2 regions of the Plantactinospora sp. WMMB334 genome follow, and region 1 is predicted to be linked to the other one. Evidence: riboswitches for the same ligand, from Rfam matches in the RefSeq annotation. Region 1 holds a riboswitch; the other holds the start of a gene.
What was found. A riboswitch is a leader RNA that binds a small molecule or an ion and turns the genes downstream of it on or off. The one in region 1 is predicted to bind thiamine pyrophosphate.

Region 1 (15,609 bases):
GCGCACCGCCGGGAGTGCAGCGGCCTGGTGGCGGCGCACCTGCAATGGCATCTGGAGCGGGGGTTACGCTCGTTGCCGCTGGTCGACAGGGGCTCGACCGGCGGTGAGCGTACGGAGCGGGCGCGGCACGCCCCGCGACGACCCGACGCGGTGGACGTGGCGAGTGACGCCGCGCCGGACGTAGCGAAGGAAGCACAGTGATCCGAGCGATGACCGACCGGGCCCGCCGGGCGCCGGTGCCACCGACCCCGCACCCGTCGGGTGCCCGGCCTCCGGCGCTGCCGGCCGAGGCGCTGCCGAAGCACGTGGCCGTGGTGATGGACGGCAACGGGCGCTGGGCCAAGGAGCGCGGGCTGCCCCGGACCAAGGGGCACGAGCAGGGCGAGTACTCGCTCTTCGACACGATCGAGGGCGCGATCGAGCTGGGCGTCCCGTACCTGTCGGCGTACGCCTTCTCGACGGAGAACTGGCGGCGCTCGCCCGACGAGGTGCGTTTCCTGATGGGCTTCAACCGGGAGGTCATCCGGCGCCGTCGGGACCAGTTGGTGGAGCTCGGGGTCCGGGTGGTCTGGTCCGGCCGGGCCGGCCGGCTCTGGAAGAGCGTCATCTCCGAGTTGCAGACGGCCGAGGAGATGTCCCGGGACAACTCGACGCTGACGCTGCAGTTCTGCGTGAACTACGGCGGGCAGGCCGAGATCGCCGACGCCGCCGCCGCGATCGCCCGGGAGGTCGCCGCCGGCAGGGTCGACCCGGCGAAGGTCAACGAGAAGATGATCGCGCGGTACCTCTACCACCCGGAGGTGCCGGCGGTCGACATGTTCCTCCGCCCCTCCGGCGAGCAGCGCATCTCCAACTTCCTGCTCTGGCAGAGCGCCTACGCCGAGCTGGTCTACCTGGACGTGCTCTGGCCGGACTTCGACCGCCGGCACCTCTGGTACGCCTGCGAGCTCTACGCCCGGCGGGACCGGCGGTTCGGCGGCGCCCTGCCGAACCCGGTCGCACCGGAACCGATCCGCGGCTGACCGCCGGCATCCGCACCGGCGCGCTGACCGGGATCGCCCGGAGGTTGCCGGGTGGGTGGCCCGGGGCGGCCCGCTACGGGTGGTCGGCGCAGCAGGGGGTCGGGTCCGGCACCTCGAAGGGGCCGATCCGGTTGCCCGCCACCGGTGTGGTGACCAGCGTCAGCCGACCGTCCCGCCAGTGTGGACGAACGAAGTCGCGGGTCTCGACCGGCGTGCCCGGGTCGGGCTCCCCGCCGCCGAGCACGGTCACCCGCGCGATGGCGCTCGCCGCCAGCAGGTCGGCGACCGTGAGCACCCCGACCAGCCGCTCGACGCCGGGATAGCGCACCGCCCGGCCGGATCGGCGGGCGAGGTGCTCGGCGGCGGCGCGCCCGGCCGCGTCCCGCAGCTCCGGCGGCGTCGGCGGCAACCCTGGCACCGCCCCCGCCGGTGCCAGGCTGATCGCGACGTGTGGATGGGGAACGGCCACCAGGTGCGTGCAGGCGACCAGCTCCGGGCCGGCGAACGGCAGCACCTGCTCGCGCAGCCAGTGCTCGGCCTCCCGCTCCGTACGGTGGCCCAGGCTCAGCCCGACCACGAGGCCCCCGACCACGGGGCCGGCCCCGGAGGCGGGGCCGGCGCTCGTGGCGACATCGTGCTCGCCGGTCAACTCGGCAGCACCCAGATCGGGTTGGCGTAGAACCAGAGGTCCTCCCACGGGTCGGCGGCGCCGACCACGTCGAGCGCCGGCCCGTGCGGGTCGACCGCGGCGCCCATCAGGCCGGGCGCGCTCCGCTTGCCATCGGTGCCCCGCAGCCGTACGTAGAACGGCTGGTCGACCCGGCCGAACGAGTAGGTGAAGGAGACCCGGCCGGTGCCCCGGCCGACCTCGAACGACTTCGCCACCCGGGCGGTCGGCGCGGTGAAGGTGTCCCGGTCGCCGACCGGGCCGGTGACCCGGCCGGTGATCACGTCGACCCTTGCCAGCGCCGGCACGAACTGCGACCAGTTCGGCGTGTTGGCCAGGTCGATGTCGATGGTCAGCTCGACGGAGGTACCCCGCCTGACCCGCAGCACGCCGCCGAGCGGGGTGCCGGAGTCGTGCCGCCGGTCACCGGCGATCCGGGCCCGGACGTCCAGACCGCTGATCAGGCCGCCGTGGTCGACCCAGACCCGGCCGGAGCGCAGCCCGTCCATCACGGCCCGGTAGCTGAACGAGCTCGCGCCGACGTGCGTCCGGCTGTACTGGCCCGGCCAGTAGTCGCCGGCCTCGGTGAGCAGCGGCCCGTACACCGGGTCGTGGTACCTGCCGTTGAGCTCGAAGTTGCTGTCCGGCCCGCGCTGCGAGGTGTCCAGGTAGTTGACGTGCGAGTCGGAGTTGGCGCTGATCCACCACGGCTTGCCCTCGGCGAGCAGGCTGTCCCAGAGCCCGCCGACGGTGGCGGTCATCCAGTCGAAGCCGCCCCAGGTGCGGTAGCTCTCCAGCGGGTAGCCGGGGAACGAGCTGGCGGAGGGGTTGTTGTCGTAGTAGCCCCGGGCCCGGCCGGCGGTCGCCCTCGGCAGGCCGGCGGCCTGGTGCCCGGGGGCGCCCTCCATGCCGACCGCGACGGTGGGGTCGGCGTCCCGCCAGGCCCGCACCTCGTGCGGCGAGTCGATGCCGCGCCGGGCCGGGTGGTTGGCGAGGAAGAGCGCCCCGTCGATCCGGCGCCGGCGGACCGCCTCGCCGAGGAACCTGATGCCGGCGACGGCCAGCGCCTCGTTCGCCGGGGTCGGGTCACCGGCGCCGCGCACGCTGCCGTCGTACGCGTTCTCGAACTCCTTCAGCACCGCCACCTCGTTGCGGCCCGGTGCGACGAAGACGGTGGCGTGCTCGGCGGCCGGGATGTTCCACTCCAGACCCTGGTAGATGAGCAGGTCCCTGAGCTGGCCCCGGGCGGCGACGATGTCCGGGTTGACCTTCTCCACGCCGATCTTCGCGTGCGTCACGCTGCCGTGGTCGGTGATCACCATCCAGTCCAGCCCGTGGGCGCGGGCGTGCCGGGCCTGGTCGATCACCCGGTACTGCGCGTCGGAGCTGTACTGCGTGTGGATGTGGTGGTCACCGGCGAGCCACTGGAAGCCGCCCTTCGGCTCCGAGCCGCCGCCGTGCCCGCCGCCGGGGCCGTGCCCGCCGCCGGGGCCGTGCCCGCCGCCGGAGCCGTGCGCGTGGGCCAGCTCGGGCGTGGCGAGCACGGTGGCGGCGGCACCGGCACCGAGCAGGCCGGCGTTGCGCAGGAAGCCGCGCCGGGAGAGGTCGGAGGGGGAGAGCTCCTCGTCCGGGACGGTCAGGTCGACGGCGGCCGGCAGGTCCCCGGTGGTGCCGTGGTCGTGGCCGTAGTGATCATGATCGTGGTGATGCGAATGGCCGTGGCCCATGCTTGCTCCGTAGTTCGTCGACTGGTGCAGAGGTGGCCCAATCTCGTCCCGCCCGGAGAACAGCAGATGACCTGATCAGGGCACTCATGCAAACATGTTGCTGCGGACATGGGCCCGGCCAGGGCGACCCCGTCCGTGGCAGGTGCGTAACGCCCGGACCGGCCGGGTCAGCCGGCCAGCGGGCGGAAGGGTCGGCCGGGCCGGCCGACGAGCGGGCGGAAGGGCCGGCCGGGTCAGCCGACGAGCGGGCGGAAGGTGCCGAGCGCGACGCTGACCGCGAGCGCTCCGGAGGCGAGCACCGCCGCCCCGGCCACCAGGGCGGCATCGGCCACTGTGAACTGTTGCCGGCGGGCCGACGTACGCGGCGTCCCCGAGTCGAAGCCGCGGGCGTCCATCGCGGTGGCCAGCCGGGTGCCCCGGCGGATCGCCCCGACCAGCAGGGTGAACGCGGTCGAGCCGAAGAGCCGAAGCCGGGTCAGCGGGTTGCGGCCGGCCTCGATGCCCCGGGCCCGGCGGGCCAGGCTCACCATCTGCCACTCCAGCGCGAGCAGCGGCACCAGGCGGAACGCGGCCAGCGCCCCGATCGCGAACCGGGGCGGGGCCTTGACGTTCTGGATCAGCGCGTCGGTCAGGTCGGTCGGGTCGGTGGTCGCGAAGATGAGCACACCCGGCAGCGCCACCGCGATCACCCGGAGCGCCATGCCCAGCGCGGTGACCAGTACCCCGGTGGTGATCTCGACCGGCCCGACCTGCCAGAGCAGGGTGCCGGTCCGCTCGGCGGCGAAGAGCACCAGGGTGCAGAAGATGCCGAGGGCGCTGGCCAGCAGCGGCCAGGCCCGGCGGGCCAGCGCGGCGTAGCCGACCCCGAAGAGCGGCACCACGGCGAGCTCGAAGCCGATCGCCACCGCCGGGGCGACCGGGTCCACCGTGGCGATCAGCGCGACGGAGACGACCAGCGCGGCGGCGACCTTGGCGACCGGGTTGCGCCGGGCCAGCGGCGCGCCGGGGGCGGCGATCGGCTGGTACGGGATCACGCGTCGCCCCGTACGCCGGCCGGCTCGGGCGCGCCGTCGCCGAGCCGGATCGTCCGGTCGGCCAGGGCGGCGACGAAGTCGGTGTCGTGGGTGACGGTGACGATGCCGTGCCCGGCGTCGCGCAGCCCGGCGAGCAGGTCGACCAGCTCGATCCAGGTCCGCCGGTCCTGCCCGAAGGTCGGCTCGTCCAGCACCAGCAGCCGGGGTGCCGTGGCCAGCGCCGTCGCCACGCTCAGTCGCCGCGCCTGGCCGCCGGAGAGGGTGTACGGGTTGGCTCCGGCCAGCCGGTCGAGCCGGAGCCGCGCCAGCAGTTCGTCCACCACCGACCGGACCACCGCCTCGGGCCGGCCGGTCCGGCGCGGCCCGAGCGCCAGCTCCTCGAAGACCGTGTTCCGGACGAACTGGTGCTCCGGATCCTGGAAGACGGAACCGATCCGGCCGGCCAGCGCCGGTGCCCGCCACCGGTGCGGTGCGGTGCCGGCGTCCCGGCCGGCCAGGGCCGGAGAGGCCGCCAGCCGGCCCGTGCGGGGACGGAGCAGCCCGCCGAGCAGCAGCGCCAGGGTGGACTTGCCGGCGCCGTTGGGCCCGAGCACGGCGACCGCCTCACCGGCGCGTACCCGCAGGTCCGTGCCGGCCAGCCGGGGCGGCAGGCCGAGCCGGTCGGCGGTGAGCAGCAGGTCGCCGGGGGCGTTGGCGGCCCGGTGTGGAGCCGGCGGCGGGCCCGGCACCCAGACCCCGGCGGCGGCCAGCTCCGGGCCGTGCGCGCCGAAGACCTCCGCCGGCGGCCCGTCGGCGCGCACCCCGCCGCCGGGTTCCAGCACCACCACCCGGTCGACCAGTGGCAGCGCCTCGGCGACCCGGTGCTCGACCAGGATCAGGGTGGTCTCGTCGTCCACCGCCGCCGCGACCGCGTCGCGGACCAGGGCGGCGCCGGCCGGGTCCAGGTTGGCGGTCGGCTCGTCGAGCAGCAGCAGCCCTGGCCGGAGCGCCAGCACCCCGGCCAGGGCGAGCCGCTGCTGCTCGCCGCCGGAGAGCGCGGCGGTGGAGCGGTCGAGGCCGTAGGGGAAGCCGACCCGGGCCAGCGTCCCGGCGACCCGTGGCCAGATCTCCGCCGCCGGTACGCCCCGGTTCTCCAGGCCGAACGCCACGTCGTCACCGGAGCGGGCCATCACCAGCTGGGTCTCCGGGTCCTGGAAGACGATGCCGACCCGCTCCCGGGCCTTGCGCGGGTCGAGCCCGTCGATCTCGACGGTGCCCTCCTGTTCGCCGGAGTCCTCGGCGAGCAGGCCGGCGAGCGCGGCGAGCAGGGTGCTCTTGCCGGCCCCGGAGGCGCCGAGCAGCAGCACCCGCTCGCCGTGCCCGATCCGCAGGTCGACGTCGCGGAGGGCCCAGGCCCGCCGGCCGGCGTGCCGCCAGCCGAAGCCGCGCAGCCGTACCTCGCTCACCGCGCCCGTGCCGGCTAGACGGCGGTACGTTCGCGGCCGGCCGGGAACCGGTCCAGGACGCCGGTCTGGGCCAGTGAGCGGGTGAGCGCCCAGCCGCCGGCACCGGCCACGACCGCCGAGCTGAGCACGGTGATCAGGAAGACCGGCACCCGGAACGAGGCGACGTCGAACTCGGAGTAGTAGCGGATCTGGTCGAAGACGGCGGCGGCGAGACCGGCCAGCAGGCCGGAGCCGACGGCCACCGGCAGCCGGAACGAGCGGTAGCGGACGGCCGCGAACGCCGCCTCGGCGGCGACGCCCTGGGCGAGTCCCTGGATGATGGCTATCGTGCCCCACTGGCTGCCGAGCAGCACCGAGACGACGGCCGCGACGAACTCGCAGTAGAGCGCGGCGCCGGGCTTGCGGATCACCAGCCCGCCGAGCACCCCGGGCACCAGCCAGATGCCGTAGATGGCCGCCTGGGCCGGCGGAAAGAAGGCGAACGCGCCCTCGGTGGCGCTCCAGACCACGTTCCAGGCCCAGAAGATGACCCCGAACGCGACCGCGATGACGGATGCGACGACGATGTCGACGGTGCGCCATCTGGTGGTGATGGTGGACGTTGTCACGAGCTTGCCTCCCAGTCGCGCGGCGGACCGGGCAAGTCGCACGCCGCGAGCCGGGACGGACCCGGACCACGGCGCGGCTGGAGAATCGACCGAACTCCCTGCGCTGGCATTACCCAGATCAGGTGCGAGGGTCTGCGGGCGGATCGCCCGCACTCTCAGCGCTGTGCGCTCCCCTGTCGGATGTGCTGTTGTGCCGCAGACGCTACACCGGATGCCGCGGTGCCGACAGTTGGGGAAGCGCCCGATGTGGCCGCGCCCACCATCTTCCGGAACAGGATGGATGGCTCCCGGGATAGGGTGGATGGCCCAGATCACCTTCTCGAAGGGACCGCGATCGTGGCACTCAGCCCGGAGGGCTATCTCGACGTCGTCACCGAGACCGTCGCCCGGGTGGCGGCGGGCGCGCGGGACGGCGTACGCCGGGCGGCAGATTTGGTCATCGGCGCGCTCCGGGCCGGGGGAGTGGTGCAGGCGTTCGGCACCGGCCACTCCGAGGCGTTGGCGATGGAGATAGCCGGCCGGGCCGGCGGGCTGGTGCCGACGAACCGGATCGCGCTGCGGGACCTGGTACTGCGCGGGGGTGAGCCCGCCGACATCCTCGGCCCCACCCTGGAGCGGGATCCGACAGTGGCCCGCCGGCTCTACGAGGTGACGCCGATCGACTCCCGGGACGTCTTCGTGATCGCCTCGAACTCCGGGGTGAACGGCACCATCGTCGAGTTCGCGTCGCTGGTCAAGGAGCGCGGGCACGGGCTGATCGCGATCACGTCCCGGGAGCATTCGGCCGGGGTCGCCTCCCGGCACCCCTCCGGACGCAAGCTCGGCGACCTCGCCGACGTCGTGCTGGACAACGGTGCCCCGTACGGCGACGCGGCGCTCCCGCTGCCCGGTGGCGGCGCGGTCGGCGCGGTCTCGTCGATCACCGCCGCGCTGCTCGCCCAGCAGATCGTGGTGGAGGTGGTCCGCCGGCTGGTCGAGGCGGGGGAGACGCCACCGGTCTACCTTTCGGCCAACATTCCGGACAGCGACCACCACAACAACGCCCTGGAAGCCCGGTACGCCGGCCGGATTCGCCGCGGCGCCTGACCCCTCCGGACGCGAAGCCGAGAGGCGTACGCGTTTCGGCGAACCGCATTCCGGGCATTGACGCCGGAATCACGGGGCGATCTGGAGGTGGCAGGGTGTCCACGGAGCCCGTACCGGGTGCGGAGGAGACCGCGAAGCAGCGGTGGCAGCGGAACTTCGCGGACCTGTTGCAGGAGCTGCGGGTGGCGCAGACGGGGGTGCAGATCCTCTTCGCCTTCCTGCTCACCCTGCCGTTCAGCAGCGGCTTCCCGAAGACCAACGCCTTCCAGAAGGACACCTACATCATCGCGTTGCTGGCCGCCGCCGCTGCCGCCGCGTTGATCATCTCGCCGGTCGCCTTCCACCGGGCGCTCTTCCGGCGGGGACGCAAGCCGGAGATGGTCCGGTTCGCGCACAGCATGGCAAGCGGTGGCCTGGCCTTCATGCTGGTCGCCATGGTCAGCTCGGTGTTGCTGGTCACCGACTTCGTCCTGCCCCGGCCGGTGGCGTTCGTACTCAGCGGGCTGACCGCCGCCTGGTTTCTGACGTTCTGGGCCGGGATGCCGTACCTGCGGCGGAACTGGGGCGAGCCGGACGAGGACGACGACGAGGAGCCGGCCACCGGCCGGCCCGACGCGGTCAACTGAGCGCCGGCTGACCCGGAAGCGGCCGGGTTCACCATCGCAGTTACTCTGCGCAATCCATACGGGACAGTAGACGTCTTCCACTGATCGGCTTGTCTACAGTGGCCGATCGGGGGAGATGCCCCAGGTAGTTACCACTTTTTTGATCATCGCCATCTTCGGCCGGGCGGGTCGCCCCCTACGCCGGGTCCTTTGACGGAGAGTTATACGCGGAACCGACAACTACGGACCGCGAGAGGCGAGGATGAGCGAGGTTCTGGGGGGACTGCCGGCCGGGAGCCCGGTGGCGGTACTGGTTGACCCGGTCGGGGGGCCGGGTCAACCGAACGACGAGCGGGCCCATCAGGGGCATCGGGTCGGGCGGGCGCGCCGGCTCCGTCGAACAGGCGGGGGCGAGGCGGCATGAGGGGTGGGGACAACGCGGTGGTACGGGCCGAGACGGCCGCCCGGTTGGGGGACCGGGGCCAGGCCGAGTCCGAGGTGAGCTTCGAGGCGTTCTGCCAGCGGAACTTCGTGCGGGTCGAACGCTTTCTGCTCGCCCAGTGCCCGGACCGGGGGCTGGTCGAGGATGCCGTACAGGAGGCCTTCATCACCGCCCGCGACAAGTGGGAGCAGATCCGGGAGTACGAGAAACCACTGGCCTGGATGTACAAGACCGCCCGCTACAAGCTGCTGGTGCTGCGCCGGCGCCGGCGGCAGGAGACCGAGATCAGCCTCGACGAGGTGCCGCCGGAGCGGCTCGCCGAACCGGCCGATCCGGCGGAGGCGCGCGAACTGCTCCGGGGCTGGCTGCCCCAGCTGCCGCCACGCCAGGCCGAGGTCTTCATGCTGGCACTGGACGGCTGGACCGACCAGGAGATCGCCACGTTGCTCGGCATCGCGTACAACACGGTGCGGACGTACCGGCAGGAGGCGCGGAGCCGGTTGAAGGAACTCGCCCAGCAGGCGGGCTTCGACACGCCCGCCGGAAGGGGACGGGGATGAACCTGGACGACATCCTCTCGCTGGCCTCCGACGGGTCACTGAGCGAGCTGGAACGGGCCCGAGCCCGCCGGGCCACCCGCCGGGTGCAGCAGGAATACCAGCGGGCCGTCTCCGAGGGCCGGGACCTGATCGGCGACATCGAGGTCCGGGATCCGTTGACCGCCGACACCGACGAGGCGGCCCGGATCGTCCGGGCGGCGGAGCTGGCGAAGCTGGGCACCGTGACCTGGGTACACGCCACCGGCGAGCTGGCCTGGTCGGACGAGATGGCGCTGATCCTCGGCCAGCCGCCCGGGACCCTCCGGCACTCGGTCGCGGCGCTCTCCCGGCTGATCCACCCGGACGACCTCGACCGGGTCCGCCGGGCGGCCGAGTCGGTCTGGCGGGACCGGACCGTCCGGGAGACGACCTGCCGGGTGGTCCGGCCGGACCGGGTCACCCGGTACGTGCACTGCTACCTGGAGTACGTCGTCGACGACAGGCACCGCCCGTACGGCATCATCGCCACCGCCCGGGACGTCACCGACCGCGAACTCGCCCGGCAGGAGCGGGCCCGGCTGGCCCGCCGCCGCGAAACGGTGCAGTCGGAGCTGGCCGGCCGGGACCCGGTCACCGGGCTCTTCTCCCGGTCCAGGTTCGCCGACGAGATCGACACCGCGCAGCGGGGCGGGCCGGGCGTGCTGCTGGTGGTGGCGGTGGAGCCGGTCGGTCCGGCCGCCGGCCCCGACGCCGCCGGCCCCGACATCGCCGGCCCCGTCGGTGGGCCGGGCGGCGGTGCCGTCGGTGGGCCGGGCGGCGGTGCCGTCGGTGTTGACGGTTCCGACGGTGCCGGTGCCGACGGTGTGGACGAGCAGGAGCGGCTGGCGGTCGCCGTCGCCCAGGTCGTCCGGCGGGTCGTCCGCCGCTCCGACGTCTGTGGGCTGACCGGGCCCTACGAGTTCGGGGTGCTGATGCAGCGGACGACGCTCAGCTCCGCCACCGCGCTCGCCGAGTCGATCATCGATGGCATCCGCTCCCAGTCCTTCGTGCTGGGCCGCACCCGGCTGGTGGACGCCTGGGGCGGCCTGGTCCGCTACCAGGGCCGGGACGGCAGCCGGGGTGCCGACCTGATCGTGGACGCGGAGACGGCCTGGCGTCGCGCCCGGGCGACCGGCGTCTCGCGGGTGGCGCTCGACCAGCCCGCGGCCGAGGAGGAGCGTCGGGCGCTCTGCCGGAGCCGGATCCGGGCGACGGTGGCCGAGAACCGCCTCACCCTCCACACCCAACCGATCCTCGACCTGCGGCTCAACCAGATCACCCGGCAGGAGATCCTGCTCCGCCTGGTGAACGACGGTGGGCAGGCACACTCGGCGTCGACCCTGCTCGGCGACGCCGAACGGGTGGACGAGATCCTGCCGATCGACCGGTGGGTGATCGACCGCACCATCGAGCTGATCGCCCGGGGATCGGGGACCTCGCACTACCAGGTGAACCTCTCCGGTCGGTCGCTCGGCGACCCGCACCTGCTGGAACGGGTGCAGGAGCGGCTGCAACGCTACGGCGTGGACCCGGGCCAGATCACCTTCGAGATCACCGAGACGGCCCGGATCGGCAACCTGACCGAGGCGCACAACTTCGCGCATGGCATCCGCCAGCTCGGTTGTCAACTCGCCCTCGACGACTTCGGGTCCGGGCACGTCCCGTTCGCCTTCCTCACCTACTTTCCGGTCGACCTGGTGAAGGTGGGTGGCGAGTTCGTCGCCGGCATCCGGCACTCGGTGGCGAACCAGAGCATCGTGCGGTCGATCGTCGAGATGTGCCGTGCGCTGGGCATCCGCACCGCCGCCGAGCACGTGGAGGACGAGCCCACGATGGACCTGCTCCGCGACTTCGGGGTGGACTTCGCCCAGGGCTACCTGGTGGGCAAGCCCAAGCCGGTGGCCGGCCCGATGCGCGTGGTGCCGGCCGCGGCCGGCACCGACCCCGATCCGGAGCGGGAGCTGCGAGCCGCCACGGGATAGCCGCGGGGGGACGCCGGCCGGCTCGACCCGACCCGGGGCAACCCGGGCCCGAGCCGGCCGGCGGGCGCCGGTGGAGCCGGTGGAGCCGGCGCGCGGGGCAGCTGGCGGAGCAGGTTCCCAGGGCTGGCCCGTGGCGCGGGTGTGCGACCCGATGCAACGCCGCGGCACGCCGTAGCCGTCATGAAGGGCGTGACAGCCCGAACAAGGCCGCGACCGGCCGTCGACAGGCCGACGACGGAACCCACCCGACGTGATCCGGACGTCCGGAGACGGCCGTCGCGAGGCGTCCCGCTGCTGGTGCTGCTGGCGGCCACCGGCGTCGTCGCGGCCTGCGGTAGCGGCTCACCGGGCCCGTCGCCGGCAGGGCAGGCGCCCCCGGTGGTGGCGACCGATCCCGACGACGGGCGACCGGCGCCCTCCGCCCTGCTCGATGCGGCGCTGCTCGCGCCCACCGGTCTGGGCGAGGGATGGCGGCAGAGCTCACACCCGCCGGAGCCACCGCCGTGGCCCTGGCTCCAGGCGGACTGCCCGGCGTACCGGGACGCGGACTATCCGGCCCAGCGGCACCGGACGGGCGCCGTGCAGCGCCGCTACCGGCACGACGGGTCGGCGATGGTCGCGACGCACGTCGTCGAGGCGTACGAGCCGGGGTGGGCGGCGCGGGCCCTCGACGACGTGCGGCGGGTCCTGGACACCTGCCGGCGCTACGACGCCTACGGCGGGACCATCTCGTTCACGCTTCTCGACAGCGACCTGCCGCCGCAGGACGGGCTGATCGTGCAGGGGCGGATCGAGTCGCCCGGCACCTCCGCCCGGTCCACGCTGCTGGTGGCGGTACGCCACGGCGAACGCCTCTCGACGATCCAGATCCCCGGGCCGGTGGACAGGCGTACGGGGTACGCGGTGGCGGAGAAGTTGGGAGACCTCCTTGACTAGTCGCCGAGCCGGGCCGAGCCGCCGGAACCTGCTCGTCGCCACCGCCGCCGCGCTGCTCGGGGCGGGTGCCGCCGGATCCGGGCTGGCGTACCGGTCGATGAGTGGCGAGGACACCTCGCAGCGTCCCGCCCCGCGGGCCAGCACGGCCCGACCGACACCCAGCCCGACGCCGGACCACGAGGCACTGGCGCGTACCCGGATCGAGAAGTACCTGCGCGGGGTCGGCGGTCGGGTCACCCTGGCCGTGCAGGATCGGACCAGCGGGCTGGCGGTCGCCGCCGGGACCCGGCGGTTCCAGACGGCGAGCATCGTCAAGGTCGACATCCTGGCGGCGCTGCTGCTGCGCCGGCAGGACCAGGGTCGCAGGCTCGGCGCACAGGAACGGCAACTGGCCCGGTCGATGATCGTGGTCAGCGACAACGCCGCCGCGAGCAGCCTCTACGCGACCATCGGTTACCGGGCCGGGCTGACCGCCGCGAACCGGACCCTCGGGTTGCGTCAGACGACGGTCGCCTCGAGCTGGGGGCTGACCACGACGACCGCCGCCGACCAGCTCCGGCTGCTGTCGTCGGTCACCGATCCGGCCGGTCCGCTGACCGACGACAGCCGGAAGCTGCTCTTCGGGCTGCTCGGACAGGTCGACGACGAGCAGGACTGGGGCATCACCGCCGCCGCCGGTCGGGCCAGCACCGCGAGCTACGTCAAGAACGGTTGGACGACGGTTGACGATGACGACGGGCTGTGGCTGGCGAACAGCATCGGCCGGATCGTCGAGCCGGGGCGGGACTGGCTGATCGCCGTACTCTCCGACCACCACGCCAGCCGAGGCGACGGGATCAGGGCGGTGGAGCGGGCCGCGACGTACGCCCTGAAGGAGCTGCGCGCGATCCCACCTGCCGCCGCCCCGGTGCACTGAGCACTCAACCGACCCGGTTGGTGTTCCGCAGGATGATCATGAATGTGCCGCCGTGGGCCTGCCGGCCCAGACCGTTCACCTGGCCCGGCGCCCTGTCGCCCGAGTAGTAGTAGAGCGGCCAGGAGCCGTATGTCGCCTGCCAGGTGCCGTTGCCGAGCCCCTGCCGGCCGGGTCGGTTGGACGACTCACCGGCGAGCGTGGGAGTGCCCACGGTGAGCACCGGTGGCCACTCCGCCGCGCAGGCACCCAGGCAGGTGACGTTGCCGTGCTCGTCGCCGCTGAACGTGTAGACCGCCCGGCCCTCGGCGTCGACCAGTGCGTCCGGATATTTCGGGAGGCCGAACTTGAGCGCCGCCGCATCTCCGCTCGGCGAGGGGGGCGCGGTCGTGGTGGGCGGCGTGGTCGCCGTCGTCGTTGCCGCCGTCGTCGCGGCGGGGGATGCGGAGGTGTCGTCGTCGCCTCCGGCGCAGCCGCCGGCCAGCAGGAGTGTGCCGACGGCGGCCAGCCCTGCCAGCCGGAACCGGAACCTGGATCGGTGCGTCATCCTGCCCCCAACCACCATCGGCCGACGAGATCGGTACCAGCCTATTGGTATCACCGAGGGGCAACGGGAGATGCACACCCGGGTCGGTCAGGTCGTGACGGTCGGTCAGGTCGTGACCGCCGGGCCGCTCGTCCCCAGGCCGCTCGTCCCCAGGCCGCCGACGCCGACGCCGACGCCGACACCGACGCCGACGCCGACGCCGACGCCGACGCCGACACCGACACCGACACCGACACCGACACCGACGGCCGCCGGCCGCCGGCGACGCCATCCCCGCGCCGGTCTCCGCCTGCCGGCACCTTGCCGCCGGCTCGGTCACCTGTACATCAGAGGCGTTATCAAGGCCGAATTACGCCTCTGGTGTACAGGTGACGGGCGGCGGGCGGCGAGGTGGCGGTGGTGGTAGCGGTGGTGGTGACGGGGCGGCCACCCGGAGCAGGAGTTTCACGAAGAGGGCGCCGGTGTCGGCGCCCGGTCGGCCGGGGGGCCGGGTAGCGGGCGGCGGTGACCCGCAACCGCCGCAGTTGCGTGCGGAGGAGTCGAGCAGCGGTGCGTCGATCGTCCGCCGGGGACGTGACGCTGTGGAATCTGTCGATTCCGGGTCGGGGATTGAGGGGGTGGCATGACGTTGCTACTGTCGGGTAACAAGTCGGGGTAGGGTTGTTCGCGTGGATCGCTCGGACGACAGATAGGGGCCCCTGCCGGGAGTCAGGAAGATCGGTGAGGGTCCTTCCGCACAGCTCGGAAGGGGTTGCCGTGACCACGACAGAGCAGAACAGGCCGGCGGCGGGTGACTCGGACGGAGTCGGGCCGCTGCCGACGGAGGCCGGTCAGGTCACCGAGCGGGAGGCCCGGCAGGTCGCCGAGGCGGCCCGGGAAGCGGAGTGGGGCAAGCCGAGCTTCGGCAAGGAACTCTTCCTCGGCCGGCTCCGGCTGGACCTGATCGACCCCTGGCCCCAACCCGAACCGGAGCGCGCCGCGCGGGCCGAGGAGTTCCTCTCCCGGCTCGGCGCCTACGTACGCTCCGACGTGGACGGCGAGGCGATCGAGCGGGACGCCCGGATCCCGGACGAGGTCTTCGCCGGGCTCGGCCGGCTGGGCGCCTTCGGCATGAAGATCGACCAGAAGTACGGCGGTCTCGGCCTCTCCAACCTGCACTACTGCCGCGCGCTCACCCTGGCCGGCTCGGTCAGCCCGGTGATCGGCGCGCTGCTCTCGGCGCACCAGTCGATCGGGGTGCCGCAGCCGCTCAAGATCTTCGGCACCGACGAGCAGAAGCAGCGCTTCCTGCCCCGGCTCGCCGCCGGTGAGGTCTCGGCGTTCCTGCTCACCGAGCCCGACGTCGGCTCCGACCCGGCCCGGCTCGCCACCACCGCCGAGCCGACCGAGGACGGCACCGGCTACCGGCTCAACGGCGTCAAGCTCTGGGCCACCAACGGCACCGTGGCGAGCCTGCTGGTGGTGATGGCCCGGGTGCCCGCCGCGGAGGGGCGGCGCGGCGGGATCACCGCCTTCGTGGTCGAGGCCGACTCGCCGGGCATCACCGTCGAGCGGCGCAACGCCTTCCTCGGGCTGCGCGGGCTGGAGAACAGCCTGACCCGGTTCACCGACGTCGTCGTACCCGCCGAGAACGTCGTCGGCGGCGAGGGACGCGGCCTGAAGATCGCACTGACCACCCTGAACACCGGCCGGCTCTCGCTGCCGGCGATGTGCGTCGGCGCCGGAAAATGGTCGCTGAACGTGGCCCGGGAGTGGGCCGCCGAGCGGGTCCAGTGGGGCCGCCCGGTCGGCGGGCACGAGGCGGTGGCGAGCAAGCTCGCCTTCATCGCCGCCACCACGTACGGCATGGAGACCATGCTCGACCTGAGCTGCCTGCTCGCCGACGACGACCGCAACGACATCCGGATCGAGGCGGCGCTGGTCAAGCTCTACGCCAGCGAGATGGCCTGGAAGATCGCCGACGAGCTGGTGCAGATCCGGGGCGGGCGCGGCTACGAGACCGCCGAGTCGCTGGCCG
Region 2 (15,609 bases), 800 kb from region 1:
ACCTGGTCGCCCCAGTCGAAGAAGCCGCCGTCCGGCGGGAACTCGATGGTCACCGTCGGTGCGGTGTTGCCGACCGTCACCGGCACGTTCGCCACCGCCGTCCGGCCGGTGTCACCGGTGACGGTGAGCTGGGCGGTGTAGTTGCCGGCGGCGGCGTAGGTGTGCGTCGGGTTCGGCGCGGTCGAGGTGCCGCCGTCGCCGAAGGTCCAGGCGTACGTGATCGGACCGCCGTCCGGGTCCCGGGAGCCCTCGCTGGAGAAGGTCACGGTCAGCGGGGCGGCGCCGGAGGTCGGTTCGGCGCTGGCGACCGCGATCGGCGCCCGGTCACCGGCGACGTAGTCGATCCGGTAGACACCCGAGTTGTCGTTGTTGCCGCCGAAGCCGCTGCCCCACTCGATGAGGTAGAGCGCGCCGTCGGGGCCGAACTCGAAGTCCATCGGCCGGATGAAGGTCATCCCGGTGAGCAGCTGGTTGATGTCCACCAGCGACCGGCCGTCCTCGGTGACCTGGAAGGCGTACATCTTGTTCTGGTTCCACTCACCGAACATCGCCTTGCCGTCGTAGTACGCCGGCCACTTGCTCTCCGACGGGTTCTCCGGGTCGTACCGGTAGACCGGCCCGCCCATCGGGGCGCCGCCGCCGCCGATCTCCGGGAAGAGCGGGTTACCGCTGTAGTCGTAGTCGACGGTGGCCGGGATCGCCGGCGGCAGGTTGGTCAGCCCGGTGTTGTTCGGCGAGTTGTTCACCGGTGCGGCGCAGTCGAACTTCGCCCCGCTCGGCCCGGACGGGAACTGGTAGTCGTTGTAGGCGTAGTTGGCGCCGTGGCAGTACGGCCAGCCGAAGTTGCCGGCCTGCCCGATCGCGTTCCACTCGACGGTCCCCTCCGGACCCCGGTCCGGGTTCGCCGCCCCGGCGTCCGGGCCGTAGTCGGCGACGTAGAGGGTGTCGGTGGCCGGGTCGATGCCGATCCGGAACGGGTTCCGGAAGCCCATGCCGTAGATCTCCGGCCGGGTCTGCGCGGTCCCCGGCGCGAAGAGGTTCCCCTCCGGGATGGTGTACGTCCCGTCGTCCTCCGGGTGGATCCGGAGTACCTTGCCGCGCAGGTCGTTGGTGTTGCCGGAGGTACGCTGCGCGTCGAAGTCCTGCCGCCCCGGCCGCTCGTCGATCGGGGTGAACGAGTTGGACTCGAACGGGTTGGTGTTGTCGCCGGTGGCCAGATAGAGGTTGCCGGCGCTGTCGAAGACCATGCTGCCGCCCGCGTGGCAGCAGGTGTTCCGTTGCGTCGTCACCTCGAGCACGACCTTCTCGCTGGCCAGGTCGAGGGTGTCACCGGTGACGGTGAACCGGGAGAGGTGGTTGCGCGGGCCGCCGCCGTTCGGGGCGTGGTAGAGGTAGACCCAGTTGTTGGTGGCGAAGTCCGGGTCGAGCCGGATGCCGATCAGCCCGTCCTCGTTGCCGGTGAAGACGTCGAGGTCGGCGGCGGTGACCGTGGTGCCGGTGTCCGGCTTGACGATCTGGACCCGGCCGTCCCGCTCGACGTAGAAGACCCGGCCGTCGGGCGCGACGTCCAGCTCCATCGGGTTGTTGGTGTTGCTGTCCAGGCTGATCTTCTCGAAGCTGCTGGTCAGCGAGGCGGAGCAGTCGGCCTCGACCGCGCCGGCCGCCGTCCGGATGCCGCCGAGCAGGTGGGCCAGGAACTCCGGTTCGGCGTACGACTGCTGGGTGTGGCCGCCCGCCGTGTACCAGGCCCGGCCGCCGTCGTACTCCTGGCACCAGGCGAACGGGTGGTCGTGCCCCATCGCCCCGGCGCCCGGGGAGTAGCTGGTCTCGTCGAGCGAGGCGAGCACGTGTACGTCGCCGCGCGGGTTGTCGCGGAAGTTGTACCACTCGTCGTAGCGGGACCACTGCGCCGGCAGGTGCTCGGTGGACTCGTGCGCGTGGTCCTCGACCTTGATGGTGGCCTGCTGGTTCGCCGGGTGCGACGCGAAGTACGCGCCGACCAGTTCGCCGTACCAGGGCCAGTCGTATTCGGTGTCGGAGGCGGCGTGCACGCCGGCGTACCCGCCGCCGGCCTGGACGTAGCGCTCGAACGCGGCCTGCTGCTCGGCGTCGAGCACGTCGCCGGTGGTGGAGAGCCAGATCACCGCCTGGTACTGCGCCAGGTTCGCGTCGGTGAAGGCCGTCGCGTCCTCGGTGGCGTCCACGGTGAAGCCGTGCTCGGCGCCGAGTTGCTGGATCGCCGCGATACCGGCCGGGATGGAGTCGTGCCGGAAGCCGGCGGTCTTGGAGAAGACCAGCACGGCGAAGGGCTCGGCGACCTCGTTCCGGACCTGCTGCCGGGCGGAGAGGTCACCCAGCTTGCGGGCGGAGGCATCGGCCGGTGCGGGCAACCCGGCCAGGCCCGGCCTGGCCGAGGCGCTGCCGGGCAGGCCGACCAGCATGGTGGCGCCGAGCAGCACGGCTGCGGCCGCACCGGTCAGCCGGCGCCGCAGCCTGCGGAAAGGTGTGTGAGCGCGGTGCGGAGGATGATGCGAAGTGCCGCCGGAGCGGCCAGGGCTGGACACGAAGGATCTCCTTGGTCCGGAAAGGACAGCGGGGATCCCGGGTCGGTACGCCGAAGACCGCCACGGGGTGCGGAGTTCGGCCGGAGCTCGCCGAAGCGCCGGCCGCGGAATTTTGCCTTGTGGTTGAACAAATTAGGGCCGGGTCGGGGGCGGCCGGAATACGGCGGTGAGGTTAATTCGGGTAACGGTTGTGTAACGAGGCGGAATCATCCGGATAGGACAGACATATCCGCCAGCCCATCCGACCCCTGTTCTCCGTGCCGGGCCGCCGACCGAATGGCGCAGGGTGGTTGACCACTGACGTTGTGCGATACGTCACGGCCCTTTACGGATCCGTGACCGGCCGCGTACGCTCGCCGCAAGTAACCCACGGGAGCCCGGTGGACCGGGCTGAGAGGGGGGCTACCGAGCCCCCGACCGTCGAACCTGATCCGGGTAATGCCGGCGCAGGGAGGAGTGTTGCCGTGGTAGACCTCGGACGACTTCATCTCGTCACCGACACCCGACCGGGCCGGGATCCGCTCGCCGTGGTCGAGGCGGCCCTCGCCGTCGCCGGCCCCGAGCTGGTCGTGCAGGTCCGGGTGGAGGACGACACCGACGACCGGACGGCGTACGAGCTGGCCGCCGCGGTCGCCGTGCGCTGCGCCGCCGCCGGAGCGTCCTGCCTGGTCAACGACCGTCTGCACGTCGCACTGGCGATCGGGGCGGCGGGCGGGCACGTCGGTGCCCTGGACCTGCCGGTGGACGCCGCCCGCCGGGTGCTCGGCCCGACCGCCGTGCTCGGCGCGACGGCCCGCGATCCGGAGACCGGTGCGGCGGCGGTGGCGGCCGGAGCCAGCTATCTCGGCGTCGGCCCCTGCCACGCCACCTCCACGAAGGACGGCCTGCCGGCGCCGATCGGCCCGGAAGGGATCCGGCGGGTCGCCTCGGCGGTGCCGGTACCGGTGATCGCGATCGGCGGGATCACCCCGGAGCGGGTGCCCGCACTGCTCGCCGCCGGCGCGTACGGCGTGGCCGTGGTCGGCGCGATCTGCCACGCCCCGGACCCCGGCGAGGCCACCGCCGCCCTGCTGGCCACCCTCTCCGCCGTCCCACCCGCACCCCCACCCGTGGCGGACCGGGGAACGTCGTCGGGGTTCCCACCCCGGTCGGGTTCCCCGTCGTCTGCGCGGAGTGCGGGGGCGGGAGTGGGGGGATGGTAGGCGGCGATCGGGGAGCCGACGTCGCGGTGGTCGGCGCCGGGCCGATCGGGCTCGCCGTCGCCTGGCGCTGCGCCGCCCGGGGCCTGCGGGTCAGCGTGTACGACGCCACACCCGGCTCCGGCGCCTCGGACGTGGCGGCCGGAATGCTCGCCCCGGTCGCCGAGGCGTACTTCGGCGAGCGGGTGCTGACCGGACTGCTCGTCTCCTCGGCGGCGCGCTGGCCGGACTTCGCCGCCGAGCTCACCGCCGAGACCGGGATGGACCTGGGCTACCGGACCGAGGGGACGCTTACCGTCGCGCTGACCCCCGACGACCTGGCCGAGGCGGAGCGGCTCTGGGCGTACCAGCGGCAGGTGGGACTGCCGGTGACCCCGCTGCGGCCGGCGGAGCTGCGCGAGTGCGAACCGCTGCTCGCCACCCGGCTGCGCGGCGGCGCGCTCGCGCCCGGCGACCACCAGGTCGACCCGCGCCGGCTGGTGGCCGCGCTGCGGGTCGCCGCCGAGCGGGCCGGGGTGACGATGCTGCCCCGGCCGGTCCGGGACCTGGCGGAACCGGACGCGGCGGTGACGGTGGTGGCGGCCGGCTGCGGTACGGCGGCACTCACCGGCCTGCCGGTCCGGCCGGTCAAGGGGCAGGTGCTGCGGCTGCGCGCCCCCGGCGGTGCGGCACCCGGATTCCGGCACGTGATCCGGGGCCACGCCGACGGCCGGGGCGTCTATCTGGTGCCCCGGACCGACGGCGAGGTGGTGGTCGGGGCCACCGTCGAGGAGCGCGGCGACCTCGGCGTCACCGCCGGGGCGGTGCTGGAGCTGCTCCGCGCCGCCACCGACCTGCTGCCGGAGATCGCCGAGTACGAGCTGGTCGAGGCGCGGGCCGGGCTGCGCCCCGGTACGCCCGACAACGCCCCGCTGCTCGGCCGGTTACCGGACCGGCCCGAGGTGGTGGTGGCGGCCGGACACTTCCGGCACGGCATCGTGCTCACCCCGCTCACCGCCGACCTGGTCACCGACCTGATCGTCACCGGGACGCCGGATCCGGCGCTCGCGCCGCTGGATCCGGGCCGGTTCGGCGTGCCGGCTCCGGCGGCACCGGCGGGGGACGGACCGACCAACGAGGGGAGGGCACTGTGGAGCTGACCGTGAACGGGATCGCGCAGCGGCTGCCGGGCGAGCTGAGCGTGGCGGAGCTGGTGGAGCGGATCACCGACGCGCACCGGGGGGTGGCGGTCGCCGTGAACGGCGAGGTGGTGCCCCGGGGCGGCTGGCCGGGACGGCTGCTCCGGGACGGTGACCGGGTCGAGGTGCTGACCGCGGCCCAGGGCGGGTGAGCGGCATGCCCTCCCTGCTCCCCGAAACCGGACCAGGACTTCCCGGGCCGGAGTCCGGGCCCGGACTCCCCGGATCCGGGTCCGGGTCCGGGTCCGGATCCGGGTTCGTGCTCGGCGGCGACAAGTTCGGGTCCCGACTCATCCTCGGCACCGGCGGGGTGAGCAGCCCGTACGCGCTGGAACAGGCGATCCGGGCCAGCGGCACCGAGCTGGTCACGGTCGCGCTGCGCCGGATCGACAGCAGCGCCACCATGGGCGGCAGCCTGCTGGAGGTGCTCGCCAGGTGTGGCGTACGGCTGCTGCCGAACACCGCCGGTTGCCGTACCGCAGCCGAGGCGGTGACCGTGGCCCACCTGGCCCGGGAGGCGTTCGAGACGTCCTGGGTCAAACTGGAGGTGATCGGCGACGAGCGGACCCTGCTCCCCGACGCGGTCGAGCTGGTCACCGCCGCGGAACGGCTGGTCGCCGACGGGTTCACCGTGCTGCCGTACACCACCGACGATCCGGTGCTGGCCCGCCGGCTGGCCGATCTCGGCTGCGCGGCGGTGATGCCGGCGGGGGCGCCGATCGGCTCGGGACTCGGCATCACCAACCCGCACAACCTGCGCCTGCTGCGGCAGAGCGTCGACGTACCGGTGATCCTGGACGCGGGCGTCGGCACCGCCTCCGACGCGGCGTTGGGAATGGAGCTGGGCTGCGACGCGGTGCTGCTGGCCAGCGCGGTGACCCGGGCGGCCGATCCCGTCCGGATGGCGACCGCCATGCGGCTCGCCGTGGAGGCGGGGCGGCTGGCGGCCGGGGCGGGACGCATCCCCCGGCGCTTCCACGCGCTGGCCTCCACTCCGGACGAGGGGCGGCCGGAGCTGTGAACGGCCGCAGGGCGACCGTGCCGGGCGGGAACGGTCCGGGCGGGAACGGTCCGGGCGGGAACGGTCCGGGCGGGAACGGTCCGGGCGGGAACGGTCCGGGCGGGAACGGTCCGGGCGGGAACGGTCCGGGCGAGGTCGTGCCGACCGGGATCGTGGTGGTCACCGACCGGTGGCAGGCGAGCCGGCCGCTGGTCGAGGTGGTCGGGTCGGCGGTCGACGGCGGGGCTCGTCGGGTGCTGCTGCGGGAGCGGGACCTGCCGCGCCCGGAACGACTCGAACTGGCCCGGCGGCTGCGGGCGATGCTCGCTCCGGTCCGCGGCACCCTGCTGGTAGCCGGGCCGGACCCGCTCGACGGTGACGCGGTGCACCTGCCCGCCGCCGGGCCCTACCCGCCGCCGGCGCTGCCGCTGGTCGGCCGCTCCTGTCACGACGAGTCCGAGGTGCGCCGACTCTCCACGGAGGACTACGTGACCCTCTCGCCGGTTTTCACCAGCCCGTCCAAGCCCGGTTACGGGCCGCCGCTCGGCCCTGCCGGCCTGGCCCGGCTGGTCGCCCGCACCCCCGTACCGGTGCTCGCGCTCGGCGGGATCGGCACGGCCGAGCAGGTCGAGGCGTGCCTGGCGGCGGGCGCGGTCGGGGTGGCGGTGATGGGTGTGGTGATGCGCTCGGACGACCCCGCCGGACTACTCCGCCGCCTCTGCGCGGCAGCCGCCGCACCCGCCGACGGCCCGCCACCGGAAAGGGGCGGCCCGCGGGCGGAGAGGGACGGTCTGCGGGCGGAGAGGGAGGGTCTGCGGGCGGAGAGGGAGGGTCTGCGGGCGGAGAGGAAGGGTCTGCGGGCGGAGAGGAAGGGTCTGCGGGCGGAGAGGAAGGGTCTGCGGGCGGAGAGGGAGGGTCTGCCGTCCGGGAGCGGTCCGGCGGTCCGGGTCGGTGACTCGGGGCAGGGACGGGAGCAGGGGCAGGCATCGGGATCGGGATCGGGGTGGCGGCGGTGACGCCGCCGGTGGTGCTGACGGTGGCCGGCTCGGACTCCGGGGCGGGCGCGGGCATCCAGGCCGACCTGAAGGTCTTCGCCGCCCTCCGGGTGTACGGCACGTCGGTGATCACGGCGGTCACCGCGCAGAACACCCGCCAGGTACGCGCGGTCTTCCCGGTCCCCGCCGAGATGGTGACCGAGCAGCTCACCGCCCTGGTCGAGGACCTGCCACCGGTGGCGGTCAAGACCGGCATGCTCGGTGAGGCGGCGGTCGCCTCGGCGGTGGCGGCAGCCGCCCGGGCCGGGCTGCTGCCCAACCTGGTGGTCGATCCGGTGCTGGTCTCGACGAGTGGCGCCCGGCTCGGTGTGGTCGACGCGATCGAGCGGCTGCTGCCGTACGCCCTGGTGGCGACGCCGAACCGGGCGGAGGCGGCGGCGATCCTCGGCCGCGCGGTCACCAACCCGGACGAGATGGCGGAGGCGGCGCGGCAGCTCGCCGCGGGTGGTCCCCGGTACGTGGTGGTGACCGGCGGCGACGTCGACGGCCCGGGCCTGGCGACCGGCGGTGGCGAGGCGTTCGGTGGGGCGGTCGACGCGCTCTGGACCGGCACCGAGGTGCGGCTGCTGCGCCGGCCCTGGGTGCCGACCCGGAACACCCACGGCACCGGCTGTTCCTACTCGGCCGCGATCGCCGCCCGGCTGGCGCTCGGCGATGCGGTGCCGGAGGCGGTGGCCTTCGCCAAGGAATACGTCACCCGCGCACTGCTCGGCGCCCGGAGCTGGGCGCTGGGCGGCGGACACGGACCGCTCGACCACCACGACTGGTCCGGCGCACCCACGGGAGACAGGTCCGGTTCATCCAGCACAGGGAGGTTGTCATGAAGGCTCGTCGCAAGGTGTACGTGACGGGGACGCGTCCGGACGTCCGGGTGCCGTTCGCGGAGGTCGAGCTGACCGGTGACGAACCGCCGGTCCGGCTCTACGACACGTCCGGTCCCGGCTCCGACCCGGCCGTCGGGCTGCCTCCGCTGCGCGGGACGTGGATCGCGGAACGGGGTGACGTGGCACCGGTCCGGGGGGCGGGAACGCCGCTGGTCGGCCGGGACGGTGCCCGGCCGACCCAGTTGGCGTACGCCCGGGCCGGGATCGTCACCCCGGAGATGGAGTTCGTGGCGGTCCGCGAGGGCATGCCGGCCGAGGTGGTGCGGGAGGAGATCGCCGCCGGCCGGGCGGTGCTGCCGCTCAACGTCAACCACCCGGAGTGCGAGCCGGCGATCATCGGCAAGAAGTTCCTGGTGAAGGTCAACGCCAACATCGGCACCTCGGCGGTGACCTCGTCGGTCGCCGAGGAGGTGGAGAAGCTCACCTGGGCGACCCGCTGGGGCGCGGACACGGTGATGGACCTCTCCACGGGCAAGCGGATCCACGAGACCCGGGAGGCCATCATCCGCAACTCGCCGGTGCCGATCGGCACCGTGCCGATCTACCAGGCGCTGGAGAAGGTCGGCGGCGACCCGGTGAAGCTGGATTGGGAGGTCTTCCGGGAGACGGTCATCGAGCAGGCCGAGCAGGGCGTCGACTACATGACGGTGCACGCCGGGGTACGCCTCGGCTACGTGCCGCTCGCCGTCGACCGGGTCACCGGGATCGTCTCCCGGGGCGGCTCGATCATGGCGGCCTGGTGCCTCGCGCACCACGAGGAGAGTTTTCTCTACACCAACTTCGCCGAGCTCTGCGAGATCCTCGCCCGGTACGACGTCACCTTCTCACTCGGTGACGGGCTGCGGCCCGGCTCGATCGCGGACGCCAACGACGAGGCGCAGTTCGCCGAGTTGCGTACGCTCGGGGAGCTGACCTCGGTCGCCTGGGAGCACGGCGTACAGGTGATGATCGAGGGGCCCGGCCACGTGCCGATGCACAAGATCAAGGAAAACGTGGACCTTCAGCAGGAGCTCTGCCACGAGGCGCCGTTCTACACCCTCGGCCCGCTGACCACGGACATCGCTCCGGCGTACGACCACATAACCTCGGCGATCGGCGCCGCGATGATCGGTATGTTCGGCACCGCCATGCTCTGCTACGTGACCCCGAAGGAGCACCTGGGGCTGCCGGACCGGGACGACGTCAAGGCGGGCGTCATCGCGTACAAGATCGCGGCGCACGCGGCGGACCTGGCAAAGGGGCACCCCGGGGCGCAGGACTGGGACGACGCGCTCTCCAAGGCGCGGTTCGAGTTCCGCTGGGAGGACCAGTTCAACCTGTCGCTGGATCCGGAGACCGCGCGGGCGTACCACGACGCCACCCTGCCGGCCACTCCCGCCAAGACGGCGCACTTCTGCTCCATGTGCGGGCCGAAGTTCTGCTCGATGAAGATCACCCAGGAGCTGAAGGAGTACGCGGCCCAGGGCATGCGGGAGAAGTCGTCCGAGTTCGTGGCGACCGGCGGCAAGGTGTACCTGCCGCTGGCCTGATCGGCTCGGGTCCGGGCCGGCTGGGGTGCGGGTCGGCTCGGACGCCTTCCCGGCGGTCACCCGTACACCGATGGCGTCATTTGTCGGAGACAACGCCATCGGTGTACGGGTCGGTCAATCGTCCGGATCGGCGTGGTGTCGGCCGTTCGACCGTAGCGACCGTCGTACGCTGCCGTCGAGCCGGAGGTCGGACGCCGGGTCGGGTTCGCTGAGCCCGCTCACCCAGTCGACGTACTCCTCGTCGTGGGCGGGCACCGGTTCGTTCGTACGGTTGCGCCCCTTCGGCTCCCGCTGCTTCGACTCGCCCTTGCCGTTGTCGGCGGTGTCGGAGTTGCCGCTGCTGCCGGTGGTGGCCGTCGGCTCCGGGTCGCTCGCGCTGCCGTTCCGGTTGCGCCGGAACAGGCCACGACGGATCCGTCCGGTGGGCCGGTCCGCCTCACCGCTCACGGCGACCTCGGCAGTGGTTTCGGCAGTGGTTTCGGCCTCGGTGGCGGCCTGCGGGCCGGTGGTGGCGGCGGTGTCGGGCTGGGCGGCGGTATCGGGCCGGGCAGTGGCCTGCGGGCCGGTCGTGGCGGCGGATCTGGCGTCGGGTGTGGCCTGCGGGCCGGTCGTGGCGGCGGATCTGGCGTCGGGTGTGGCCTGCGGGCCGGTCGTGGCGGCGGATCTGGCGTCGGGTGTGGCCTGCGGGCCGGTCGTGGCGGCGGATCTGGCGTCGGGTGTGGCCTGCGGGCCGGTCGTGGCGGCGGATCTGGCGTCGGCTGTGGCCTGCGGGCCGGTCGTGGCGGCGGATCTGGCGTCGGCTGTGGCCTGCGGGCCGGTCGTGGCGGCGGATCTGACCCCGGCTGTGGCCTGTGGGCCGGTCGCGGTCGGCGGGCTGGTCCGATCCGGCGTCGTCGGGACCGGGGTATCGCCGCTGATCACCGGAACGGGACGGATGCCGGCGGTGCCGGTCCGCTCGGCCGTGCTCGCCTCCATCCGGTTTCCGGCCGTGCTCGCCTCCGCCGGCCGTCCGGCCGCACCCGTCGGACCATCGCCGGCTGTCCCGGCCTCGCCGCGCTGCGCCGGCCGGTGGGCGCGGGCCGGGGCCGGGGCCGGGCGAGGTTCCTGGCGGTCAGGGCCGGGGCGGGTGACCGGGGCGAAGGCGTTCCAGGACGTCTCCGCCAGGGAGGGCGTGCCCGCACCCCTGGAGGTGTCCGCACCGCTGGTGGCGGCGTCCGGTGACTCCGGCACCGGATGCTCCGCCTGCGCTGACCGGGTCGTCGGTGTCGACTGCGCCGCCCGGGGTGCCGGCACGGTCCAGGGCGCCGATGGCGGCGCCGGTGACGGCGGTGGCGACAGTGGCGATGACGATGACGATGACGATGACGATGACAGTGGCGATGGCGATGGCGATGACAGTGGCGATGGCGATGGCGATGGCGATGACAGTGGCGACGGCGGTGGCGGTGGCGGTGGCGTCGTGGGCGGGGTCGCCGGCCAGAAGTCCTCGGTGCGCAGCCGCCGGGCGCCGGACCAACCGGGCGGATAACCGGCATCCGTCGGCTCGGCGCGCGGCCCGGTATCCGTCACGCCGCTCGGTCCGGTGGTGTCCGGTGGCGCCTGCGGCGTCGTGTTCCGGGGCGGGGTCTCGGACCGGGCCGGCGCCGAGGAGTCGCCCCGGTCTGCGGTCGTCGGGCCGTCCCGGCCGGTCGACTGGCCGATCGGCTCCGTGGATGCGGAGTACTCCGTGGAGCGGCGCGGGATGGGGATCCCGGTCCGCCAGATCGTGTCGACCGGGGTGCCGCCGGGCGTGCCGATCGAGGGCGTGGTCGACGCACTCGACGGTGTGCCGGACGTGCCGGGCCCGGCGGTCGTGGTGCCGGCGGTCGTGGTGCCGGCGGGCGGCGTACGTGTGGTCGACAGGATCGTGGTCGGCGCCTCCGTGTCGCTGCCGCCGGCGGCCAGCGGCACGGTGTCGTCGCCACCCGCCATGCGGCCGGCGCCGGTGGTGGGAATCACCATGGTGTCGGTGTCGGTGTCGTCGGCGGCCCTGCCGGTGTCGGTGGTGGCTGCCGACGTGGTGGCGGGCCGGTCGGTGTCACCGGTCGAACCGGTGGCGGCGGTCTCCGCCGGAGCGGTCGTGACCAGCGGCCACCGGAGCGTGGCCGCCAGCACCGAACCGAGCGCGCCCGCACCCACGGCGATCAGCGCCCCCCAGTACGGCGCCGCCTGGTAGGCGTCGGTCTGCTCGCCCCTACCCGCGACGACGTACGCCAGGCCGAGCATTGCCGGCCCTGCCACCCCGCAACTCGCCACCACCGGCACCGGCCGTTCGCACCACCGGGCGAGGGCACCGGTCAGCGCGCCCGCGACCAGGGCCAGCGCCGGCATGGCGACGACCGCCAGCCGCTGACTCGTGCCGGCACTCAGCCAGCTGGGATCGACGCCACCGAGCCGGACGGCGGGCAGCGGGTCGGCGGGGCCGAGCGAGGGAAGCACGGAGACGATGGCCAGGAACCAGGCGGCGCCGGTGACGGCCGCGATGTTCCAGGCGACCGGGCGCAGGCTCAGCGCGGCCAGGGCGGCGAGGAATCCGATCCCGGCGCCGATCGCCGCGGCCACGCCGGTCGTCGTCACCGGATCCGCCGAGGCGAGCTGGGCCGTGCGGGCGGGTTGCATGCAGAGCGGTGCGACCGCGAGCGCGCCGAGGGCCGCCACCGCCGCGATGGCCGCACGGGCACCGAGGGCGGTGGGTAGCGCGTAGCGGCGGGCCAGCCGGTCAGCCAGCATCCCGCCGAGCACCGCCGCGACCATGGCGAACCAGCTGACCCAGGCCAACTGGGCGGGCCACTGGTTTACCGTGGACGCGGCAAAGGGACGGTCGAAGCGGACGAGGCCGAGCCCGTACGCGATCCCGAGCTGACCGGCGCCGCCGACGATCCCCACGAGGAGCGCGGCGAGCAGCACCCTGCCCCAGGTCCGGTAGGCCATGCGCGGCACGTTACGCACTCGGGGCACGTTACGCACTCGTCCGGCCGGGCGGCGCCCGGGGGCGGCCATCGGACATTACACATACGTGACGATGCGGAACGCCCGGCCACTAAGGGTGATGAGTCATTGACTCAGTGCTGTTGGTCGCCCTGGGTGCCACCGCCAGGGCCGCTGCCGTGCAGGGCCAGGCCGGGATCGCGCTCGGGGTGGTCGAGCAGGAGTTCGTGCAGCTCCGCGCTGGCCCGGGCGACGTCCTCGAAGTGCGCGTTGCGGCCGAGCGACCGCGGGCGCGGGATGTCGATGTCGAGCACCTTGCGGATCCGTCCCGGACGCGGGCTGAGCACGACGACCCGGTCGGCGAGCAGCACCGCCTCGTCGATGGAGTGCGTGACGAAGAGGATCGTCGCCGAGTGCTCCATGTGAATCCGCTGAAGCTCGACCGAGAGCTCCTCCCTGGTCAGCGCGTCCAGCGCGGAGAACGGCTCGTCCATCAGCAGGACCTTCGGCTGCTGGATCAGGGCCCGGCACAGCGACACGCGCTGCTGCATCCCACCGGAGAGCTCGTGCGGGAGTCGCTTCTCGAACTCGGTGAGCCCCACCATCGCCAGCAGTTCGCGGGCCCGGTCGCGGTGCGCGGCCTTCTTCCAGCCGAAGATCTCGGTGGGCAGCAGCACGTTGTCGAGCACCGACCGCCAGGGCAGCAGGGCTGGCCGCTGGAACACCATGGCGATGTCCCGGCGCGGCCGAGCGACGACCTCGTCCGCCACCCGGATCTCGCCCTCGGTCGCCGGCAACAGGCCGGCCACCAGCCGCAACAGGGTGGACTTGCCGCAGCCGGAGCGGCCCACCACGGCGAGGAACTCGCCCTCGGCGACGTCGAGGTCGATGCCCCGCAGTGCCTCCACGGCACCGGACCGACCGCCGAAGGTCCGGGACACCCCGGAAAGTCGGATCATGGCTGGGCCACTCCATTCGACAATCGACAGTGTCGACAGGCTATCGGAGGACGTCTCCCGGCGGGGAAGGTCTTCTCCCGCCGCCGGGAGACCGTGTCGGTCGCGGGCCTCAGCCGGCGAGCCGCCACCTGCCGCCGCGCGCCACCAGCAGGGTGAGCGCCTGCGGCATCAGTCCCGAGTGGTTCTCCGGCGTCATCCGGATCGGACCGGAGAGCCCGTCGGTCTCGGCGGTCTCCAGCAGGCTGCGGATGCGCCCCCGGTTCGGGGTCTCGCTGTCGCTGTCGGCCCGCACCGCCGCGTCCACCAGGAGTTGCAGGGCGTCGGCGGCGAACGAGGAGTATCCGTAGTAGCCGCCGAAGCGTGCGGTGTAGTCCCGGAACCACTGCTTGCTCGCGGCCTTGGCCGGCGTCGTCGCGATGACGTCGTCGATCACCATGGTCTGGGTGAAGACCATGGTGGTGTTCTCCGCCGCGCGGCCACTGTTGCCGATGAACAGGTCACCGGCGGCAACGGCGTCGAAGAAGACGTGCCCCCGGTAGCCCTCGCCGCGCAGGCTCGTGATCGCGAGATTCGCCTGGTCGGCGGGGGCCCAGACGATCACCGCGTCGGGCTCCTCCTCCACCAGGGCGCCGACCGCCTGGCTGACGTCGGTGTCGGTGGGCTTGACCGACCGGCGGATGACGATCGGAATGTCCGTCGGGTCCTCTTCGGCGCCGACGAGCTCGTTCCGCAGGGCCGCCACACCCTCTTCGCCGTATTTGTCGGCGGTGTGCAGCAATGCCACGGTCTCGACCCGGCGACTGCGGAGTTCGGCGGCGAGAGCCGCGACGTTGTCACGCGCGTTGGGACCGAGTTTGAACATGAATTCCCGGTCCTGCCCGGGTGCGGCCACGTCACCGGCCGGCGCGAGGGCGATGGTCGGAACCTGTTTGCTCTTGACCGTCTTCGCCGCGCCGATGGCGCACTCGTTGCAGCTGCCCATGATGATGCCGCTGATCGCCGGGTCAGCCGTGAAATCACCGATGTTGGTCGCCGAGATGCTCGCGTCGAACTTGTTGTCCCGGACCTCCAGGCGGATCCGGCGTCCGCCGAGCGCACCGGATTCGTTCAGTTGCTCGACCCGGAGCTCCAGGGCCCGCTGGTAGGCCTTGCCCACCTGCGGGGCGGCGCCGGACAGCTCCAGGTCTGCACCGATCACAATCTCCCCGGAGTCTTCCTCCGGCGCGCCGAACTGACAGCCGGTCAGCGAGGTTGCCAGGATGGCCGACGCGAGCAGCGCGGGTATCGCGGAGCGGATGGGCCTCAACTCAGTCCTCCAGGTATCCGGCGCGGGGTGGGGGGTTGCCCGGCCGCCGATCTAGTCGTCCACAATGGATGAGCAACGATCTGCCGTACGGTTCACACGAAGCCTTCAAACCCGCAAAACCTTGCCAATGCCGGGGCGTCCCGGTCAAGCACCGGATACCGCCCCGGTTTCGGGATGACGGGTCTCACATAGTGATAAGAGGGGGTACGGGTGCGAGATAACTTTCCAGATACAAGCGACCACTCTAGTGATATACATGCTGATCAGAGACTCGGCGTTCCGTCGATCTCCCGGCGCCGAGGGTAGTAGACGTCCCATGATGGACCTTTGCTGCCCTCCCGTCGCTTCCCAAAGCGGCCTTCTTCTGATGAAATCGCGGCCGTGCCGCGTGCGGCTCGATCCGCTGCAGCAGGCATCGGTCGACGGGTCACGTAAAGAAACGACGGAGGCGATGTCGTGAGCACCGGACCTACGACCCTGCCCGCCAAAGGTCTGCGGGGGGGCGTTGCACCGCGCCGTTGGCTTCCCCGGCTACGGGATACCCGGATCCGATCCAAGCTCGCGCTGCTGCTCGTCGTCCCCGTGGCCGCCGTGCTCGCGCTCGCCACGATCCGGCTCGTCGACATCGGACAGGGTGCCTATCAGGCCGGCGTGCTCCGGTCACTTACCGAACTCTCCACCGACATCTCGGCGCTCACCCAGGACGTGCACAAGGAACGGATGGCCGCCGCCCGGCTCCTCGCCAGGTCGCCGGAGACGACCACCGAGGTGTACGACGCGTACGTCCAGCGCACCGACGCGCGGATCGCCGCGTACAACGACCGGCGTGCCCAGGTCAGCGATGTCCCGGCCTCCGTGGAGGACCGGCTCCGGATCATCGACGACCGGCTCACCACGCTCAACGCCACCCGGCAGGAGGTGCTGGAGCGCGGGCAGATGCCACCCGGCGAGGCGACCCTGCGGTACGG

Region 2: it holds a riboswitch for thiamine pyrophosphate, as region 1 does, so the genes downstream of both, thiE (thiamine phosphate synthase) here and ACN27G_RS22035 (ECF transporter S component) in region 1, are expected to answer to the same signal.

What each region holds. Positions count from the first base shown of each region.
Region 1 covers NZ_JBMHME010000002.1:5,164,464-5,180,072, reverse strand. The annotation lists gene recO (DNA repair protein RecO) at 1-201, shown strand, start outside; gene ACN27G_RS22060 (isoprenyl transferase) at 210-1,022, shown strand; gene ACN27G_RS22055 (hypothetical protein) at 1,096-1,671, opposite strand; gene ACN27G_RS22050 (PHP domain-containing protein) at 1,668-3,416, opposite strand; gene ACN27G_RS22045 (energy-coupling factor transporter transmembrane component T family protein) at 3,650-4,450, opposite strand; gene ACN27G_RS22040 (ABC transporter ATP-binding protein) at 4,447-5,895, opposite strand; gene ACN27G_RS22035 (ECF transporter S component) at 5,910-6,503, opposite strand; TPP riboswitch at 6,581-6,688, opposite strand; gene ACN27G_RS22030 (sugar isomerase domain-containing protein) at 6,840-7,589, shown strand; gene ACN27G_RS22025 (DUF6328 family protein) at 7,685-8,215, shown strand; gene ACN27G_RS22020 (RNA polymerase sigma factor) at 8,615-9,196, shown strand; gene ACN27G_RS22015 (sensor domain-containing phosphodiesterase) at 9,193-11,196, shown strand; gene ACN27G_RS22010 (hypothetical protein) at 11,494-12,132, shown strand; gene ACN27G_RS22005 (serine hydrolase) at 12,125-13,048, shown strand; gene ACN27G_RS22000 (hypothetical protein) at 13,053-13,592, opposite strand; gene ACN27G_RS21995 (acyl-CoA dehydrogenase family protein) at 14,349-15,609, shown strand, end outside.
Region 2 covers NZ_JBMHME010000002.1:5,964,837-5,980,445, reverse strand. The annotation lists gene ACN27G_RS25535 (ThuA domain-containing protein) at 1-2,441, opposite strand, end outside; TPP riboswitch at 2,924-3,034, shown strand; partial or broken gene thiE (thiamine phosphate synthase) at 3,029-3,649, shown strand; gene thiO (glycine oxidase ThiO) at 3,760-4,902, shown strand; gene thiS (sulfur carrier protein ThiS) at 4,893-5,093, shown strand; gene ACN27G_RS25515 (thiazole synthase) at 5,201-5,962, shown strand; partial or broken gene ACN27G_RS25510 (thiamine phosphate synthase) at 6,100-6,669, shown strand; gene thiD (bifunctional hydroxymethylpyrimidine kinase/phosphomethylpyrimidine kinase) at 6,954-7,820, shown strand; gene thiC (phosphomethylpyrimidine synthase ThiC) at 7,817-9,409, shown strand; gene ACN27G_RS25495 (hypothetical protein) at 9,524-12,379, opposite strand; gene ACN27G_RS25490 (ABC transporter ATP-binding protein) at 12,511-13,335, opposite strand; gene ACN27G_RS25485 (ABC transporter substrate-binding protein) at 13,445-14,641, opposite strand; gene ACN27G_RS25480 (nitrate- and nitrite sensing domain-containing protein) at 15,098-15,609, shown strand, end outside.